DNA from 2 places in the Bacillus sp. LLTC93 genome. Region 2 is predicted to be linked to the other one. Evidence: a T-box and tRNA genes for the amino acid it is inferred to sense, from the RefSeq annotation. Region 2 holds a T-box; the other holds one or more tRNA genes.

Region 1 (3,410 bases), on a different contig from region 2:
AAAAATAGTGTAACAAATTTTTGACAGCGTGTTACGCTTATCAGCCGGTAAAAACCTTAATATATCCTTAAATTTTCCCAAAATAAAAAAAACGGGAACAAGTCCCGCTCTACAATAACTTTTCACCCATTAAAGAACCAATTAAAGCAACAGCCGCTTCTGCTGTTTTATTTTTCTCATCTAGTACTGGATTTACCTCCACAAATTCGGCTGAAGTCAAGATACCTGCTTCCTCTAAAAGCTCCATTGCAAGGTGACTCTCACGATAACTAATGCCGCCTGCCACTGGAGTTCCTACACCAGGGCATTCCGCTGGATCTAGCCCATCTAAATCAAGCGACAGGTGGACTCCATCTGTTCTTTCCTTTAAATACGTAATAGCTTCCTCCATCACCCTTGTCATCCCTAAACGATCAATTTCATGCATCGTATACACCTTAATGCCTTTTTCTCTAATCAACGCTCGCTCTCCTTCATCTAAAGAACGAGCACCAATTAATATGACATTTTCAGGTTTCAATTTAGGAGAATAACCACCTATGTTCGTTAAATCAGCATGCCCAAGGCCGAGACTGACAGCAAGCGGCATGCCATGAATATTTCCAGAAGGAGAGGTTTCCTCCGTATTTAAATCACCGTGCGCATCATACCAAATGACACCCAAGTTTTCATAATGCTTCGCTACACCAGCAAGTGTGCCAATCGCAATGCTGTGATCACCACCTAAAATCAGCGGAAACGAACCTGACTGCACAATACTGTCAACCTTTTCAGCAAGCAGCTGATTGGCACCAGCATTCTCCGTTAGATTTTTTAACTTTTCACTTGTATATAAACCTTTCTCATCGTCCCTTTGCTCGACTGGAATATCCCCGAGATCCTCCACATCAAATGAAAGCGATTCCATTTTTTCTTTTACGCCAGCACATCGAATCGCACTCGGCCCCATATCGACGCCCCTTCTCGTTTGACCCAAGTCCATCGGGACCCCGACAATCGTGACCTTCTTTTGATCTCCCATATGTACATCCCCTTTCCGTTCATGCTTATATTTTACTTTCTCGATGCCTTCTGACTCAACTCGACAACATTTTGAATAGTTATACATTCCCTCTGCCAACATAAAAAAAGACACCTTTTTGAAAAAGGTGTCTTAACTGGGCTAGCTGGATTCGAACCAACGCATGACGGAGTCAAAGTCCGTTGCCTTACCGCTTGGCTATAGCCCAAAAATGGTGGAGGGGGGCGGATTCGAACCGCCGAACCCGGAGGGAGCGGATTTACAGTCCGCCGCGTTTAGCCACTTCGCTACCCCTCCACATATGGAATTGATAAAGAAAAAACAGTGCCGGCAAGAGGACTTGAACCCCCAACCTACTGATTACAAGTCAGTTGCTCTACCAGTTGAGCTACACCGGCATATGGTGGAGGATGACGGGCTCGAACCGCCGACCCTCTGCTTGTAAGGCAGATGCTCTCCCAGCTGAGCTAATCCTCCACATCATGGTGACCCGTACGGGATTCGAACCCGTGTTACCGCCGTGAAAGGGCGGTGTCTTAACCGCTTGACCAACGGGCCAGTTTGTCAAGTTTGCTGTTTCCGTGAAGCTGACAAAAATTATTATATACAGGTTGTCCCCCTTTTGTAAAGGGGAATTTTATTTTTTTTATTTTCTAACAATTAATCACCTTTCAGCACGACATTTTGATTGAAATATAATTTCAGTATTTAAATATAATATTGAAATTTCATATCATACTCAATATACTGAAAATGAAGAAATAAGGAGGTATGTCACATGCAGCCATCTCAACTGCGTTCTTTGACAACAGAATCAAGAAACCCTAACACAATGGAAATTTCACAAGCAGATCCGCTCGAAATGCTCCAGATGATCAATGAAGAAGATATGAAAGTCGCTCAAGCGGTCAATCGTGTACTCCCACATGTCAAAACAGCAAGTGACTTTGCTTATGAATCCATCTCGAATGGAGGCAGACTCATTTATTTAGGCGCTGGAACTAGCGGCAGAATTGGCGTGATGGACGCTGTTGAATGTCCACCAACCTATAGCGTCTCCCCTGATGTCATTGTAGGTATCATGGCAGGTGGTGACTCCGCTTTTTCACATGCTGCCGAAGATGTGGAAGACAGTGAAGAAGCCGGCAAACAGGATTTAAAACACATCCACCTCACGTCAAAAGATACTGTCGTCGGCATTGCCGCTAGCGGTCGAACACCCTATATCATCGGCGCTTTAAATTACGCAAGATCCATTGGAGCAAAAACTGTAGCCCTCAGCTGTAACGAACAAGCAGAAATTAGCGAGCTGGCAGACTGCGCCATTGAAGTCATCGTTGGACCTGAAGCCATCACCGGGTCAACACGAATGAAAGCCGCATCCGCTCATAAAATGATTTTAAATATGCTTTCCACCTCAGCCATGATCAGACAAGGCAAAGTATATGAAAACCTGATGGTTGATGTAAAAGTAAGCAATCATAAACTAAAAGAGCGCGCTATCACCATCATTCAACATGTGACAAACGCTTCCTACGAACAAGCCGTGAAAACACTTGAAGCGGCAGATTTAGAAGTCAAAACCGCCATCGTCATGCTCCAAACAAACACAGACAAGAAGACAGCACAGGATTTACTCAACAAAACGAATGGCCATATCGACAAAGCCATCTTACATCATCAAGCCTAAAGGAGGCAGAGCTCATGTCAGCAGGTGGACTCACCCTACTACACACGATGAAATCAAAGCTTCCCCAATCTGAAAAAATCATTGCAGACTATATCCTTGCCCATCCTGACAAAGTCATTAAAAGCACAGTGCATGAAATCAGTCAGGCTGCCGGTGCAAGCAGCTCTGCAGTGATTCGCCTTTGTAAATCTCTCGGGCTAGATGGCTATCACGATTTGAAAATGCGGATCGCTGGAGACTTAATGCATGACGATAAACAAGGCTACCGAGATATCGAACAAGATGAACCACTTCAATCCATTATTCAAAAAACAGCAGGAAACTCAATTCAATCGATTAAGGATACGGCCTCTATTTTAAATGCAGAGGCTTTAGAAAAGGCCGTTCAATTGCTGCTACATGCAAATCAAATCCATTTTATCGGTGTTGGTGCATCTGGCATCGTCGCAGCTGATGCACAGCAGAAATTTCTCAGAATCAATTATGCAGCCACAGCCTTCACTGACATGCATATCGCATCCACAGTCATCGCAAATGCAGGAAAGAACGATATTGTTTTCGGAATATCCTTTTCTGGAGAAACGTTAGACATCATTCAAGCCCTTCAGCTCGCAAAAGAAAATCAAGTGAAAACCATTGCCTTAACGCATCCAGGCCATACAAGCGTTTCTGCTTTATGTGACGTTCACCTATCGACGT
Region 2 (3,410 bases):
CAAGAGCTGTCTTCACTTGTACGTCAAGCTTCGGTCCATAAAATGCCGCTTCGCCTTCTGCTTCATAGTAGTCATGACCAAGCTCGTCCATTGCATCTTTCAGCATCGACTGTGCTTTATTCCACATCGCATCATCGTCGAAATACTTCTCTGTATCCTCTGGATCACGGTAAGATAGTCGGAATGTGTAGTCATTTAAGCCGAAGTCTTGGTACACTTCTTCAATTAAGCGAACTGTACGAATGAACTCGTCTTTGATTTGATCTGGACGAACAAAGATATGTGCATCGTTTAATGTCATGCCGCGAACACGTTGCAGGCCAGATAAGGCACCCGACATTTCATAGCGATGCATTGTACCAAGCTCTGCAATACGAATTGGCAATTCACGATAGCTATGCGGTTCATTTTTGTAAATCATCATATGGTGCGGACAGTTCATTGGACGAAGGACAAGATCTTCGTTGTCCATTTCCATCACCGGGAACATATCTTCTTGATAATGCGCCCAGTGGCCTGATGTTTTATACAATTCTACATTCGCAAGAACTGGTGTATACACATGCTCATAACCAAGACGCACTTCTTTATCGACAATGTAACGCTCAATCACACGGCGAATCGTTGCCCCTTTTGGCAGCCAAAGCGGAAGACCTTGACCAACCTTTTGAGAGTTGGCAAACAGTTTCAGCTCTTTTCCAAGTTTACGGTGATCGCGTTCTTTTGCTTCTTCAAGCAGGCGTAAGTGTTCGTTTAAATCTTCTTTATTGAAGAAAGCAGTCCCATAAATACGCTGAAGCATTTGATTGTTGCTGTCGCCTCTCCAGTATGCACCTGCAAGGCTTAACAGCTTGAACTCTTTGATTTTCCCTGTAGACGGCAAGTGAATCCCGCGGCACAGGTCAAAGAATTCACCCTGCTCATAAATCGTGACAGCTTCGCCTTCTGGAATCGCCTCTAATAGCTCAAGCTTCAATTCATCACCAATCGCTTCAAAGCGTTTTTTCGCTTCTTCTCTTGATACTTCAATGCGCTCAATCGGCAGATTACTGTTAATGATTTTTTTCATTTCTTTTTCAATCTTTGGTAAGTCTTCAGGTGTAATGGCAACATCGATGTCAACATCGTAGTAGAACCCATTTTCGATCACAGGACCTACGCCAAACTGGACGTGATGCTCTTTTCCATAAATACGTTTAATCGCCTGCGCTAGTAAATGCGCTGTGCTGTGGCGCATAATATCGAGTGCTTCATCACTTTTATCTGTGATGATCTCGATTGTTCCACTTTCTAATAGCGGCGTACGCAGATCTATTTCTTTGCCGTTCAATTTACCGGCAAGCGCTTTTTTCTTTAGGCCCGGGCTAATTGATGCCGCGATGTCTTCTGTTGTTGCTGTTTTGTCAAACTCCTTGACTGCTCCATCTGGAAATGTAAGTTGAATTTGTTCTGACATCTCTGGTCACTCCTTTTTTTGGCAATATAAAAACCCCGCCCCCTGGAAAGGGACGAGGTTGAATAAACGGAATCGTGGTTCCACCCTTTTTCCCGTATTTGCAGCTTGCTTTTTCATAAGCAAATACGGCTTGTGGTTCGATAACGGGAATTCCCGTCAGCTATTACTAAACAAGTTCACAGCTGATGTTCAAAGGTGGTAAAGCAAATGGTCCTCTGCTAGGAAGCTTTCAGCCGCGGCTTCCCTCTCTTTAAGCGGGTGTTCATTTGTTCATGTCCTTATCAATACGGTCTCTGTATGAAGTTACACCGTATTATAAAACGTTTTTTCGTGAAAATCAAGAAAGCTTTTCACTTTTCTTTTCCAAATGACCATGAACAAATTGAACATTTTGTTCATTAAACGAATGAGGTGGGAACACCTCGACCCTTTCTTGAAAAATATTTTGAATGGTTTGCACCATCGAGTGACCTGTGTCATTTGTAAACAGGTCAATCTTTTGCGGAGCAATGGAAACAAGCGGTGCAATCAGCTGCGAATCAATATACATTGGATGCTCTCTTACAAACTGTCTGTCTATGTATTGTTTTTGATCACGCTCAGAAGCGTAGCGAAATTCCCAAATCACCAGGCGATCCCGATGCACAACATGTACTTTTTCAAGCTTGGGCTTTCTTTCCATCACATAGTCTCGAAGTGATTGAATAAAGTTTTGATATTCTTGTTCCATTTTGTATTCTTCAATGGACACTTCAACATAATTCTTCAGCCTTCGATCATACTCTGACAGCCTAAATGTCATAAATGAACCAATTGAAAAAATACCTTGCTGTAAAGAGATCGTCTCAAGCTCCTTTTTTAACAGGGCTTCTCTTGGTGGATCTTGATGAATCCCGGGAATATCATCTATATCCCCTTTCATGATGCTATGGGCGATTGAAAGAATTTGGTGCTGCTCTTCGGGATCTTTAAATAGGTATGTGTTTTCAAGGATGCTACGCATGCGCTCATTTTCTTTGCATTCCAAAAAAAAGTGAACCAGTAATGGCCGCACGAAGTGCTCAAGTGATTCATCTGATTCCTTCGCCTCTATGAGAAGCCGGTCTTTCCCTTGTTGAATTGACATGTGATGCCGACTGTCCAAGTGTTCAGCAAGATGTAAAAAAGCGGCGGTATCATATTCATCTTCAAAGATTATTTCAAGCATGTTTGTCCCCCCTAACGACATCTGTTACATATATATGGGGAGAACATAAAAAATAGACGCCTAAAATAAATCAGGCATCTTTCTTTTTAAAATCAGTGGAACTGAGATAAAGATCAAATAAATCAAACAAACAATTGCTAAGGCGGCATAATTGCCGCTAACAAAGCTTGACCCAAGGACATTTAGCGCAACCGTACCCGGTATTAAGCCTATAAAGGTCGCCGCCGCAAATGCACGATATTGAGCATGTGAGGCTGCTGCCGCATAGCTGACAAAATCAAAATGAATAGGCGCAATACGCAATAACAAAATATAAAGAAACCCATGCTCCTGAATCCGGGACGTCACCGCTTTCAGCTTCCGGCTGCTTGCATTCGTTTCATTCTTCTTTGAACGGAAGGTTGAAGTAAGCCAAAAAGAGCCTGTTGCGCCAGCTGTAGCACCGACGAGGGCATAAATGGTCCCAAGGACACTGCCGAATGCCAAACCTGCTGCTAGCGAGAATACAGTAAGCGGGACAAGGACAAACGGACGAAAAAGTGATAAGAAAAGAAAAACAAAGGGAGCCAGCATCCCAAATTGAAGTATCCAATTCTTCACATCTTTCGGCGCCAGCTGAAGATGATGTTTATTCAGCCACCATAGCGTAGCAACGAGAATGCCAATCACGAGAAAAAGCAGCCATTTTCTTTTGTTCATCTCATCCGCTCCTCCTTCATGTGACGTACGCTTTTATAAATGACGGCG

The links. A T-box is a leader RNA that pairs with one kind of tRNA and senses whether it is charged. The one in region 2 lies ahead of thrS (threonine--tRNA ligase), so its partner is inferred to be a tRNA-Thr.
Region 1: it encodes a tRNA-Thr, which carries the amino acid that the T-box ahead of thrS (threonine--tRNA ligase) is inferred to sense. The anticodon was not compared.

The regions. Positions count from the first base shown of each region.
Region 1 covers NZ_PVME01000004.1:13,684-17,093, reverse strand. Annotated here, with positions in the region: gene rocF (arginase) at 110-1,021, opposite strand; tRNA gene C6W18_RS13880 (tRNA-Gln) at 1,158-1,229, opposite strand; tRNA gene C6W18_RS13875 (tRNA-Tyr) at 1,234-1,318, opposite strand; tRNA gene C6W18_RS13870 (tRNA-Thr) at 1,347-1,419, opposite strand; tRNA gene C6W18_RS13865 (tRNA-Val) at 1,423-1,498, opposite strand; tRNA gene C6W18_RS13860 (tRNA-Glu) at 1,505-1,579, opposite strand; gene murQ (N-acetylmuramic acid 6-phosphate etherase) at 1,800-2,711, shown strand; gene C6W18_RS13850 (MurR/RpiR family transcriptional regulator) at 2,726-3,410, shown strand, end outside.
Region 2 covers NZ_PVME01000001.1:875,830-879,239, forward strand. Annotated here, with positions in the region: gene thrS (threonine--tRNA ligase) at 1-1,456, opposite strand, end outside; T-box leader at 1,502-1,750, opposite strand; gene ytxC (putative sporulation protein YtxC) at 1,794-2,663, opposite strand; gene C6W18_RS04730 (TVP38/TMEM64 family protein) at 2,724-3,362, opposite strand; gene dnaI (primosomal protein DnaI) at 3,396-3,410, opposite strand, start outside.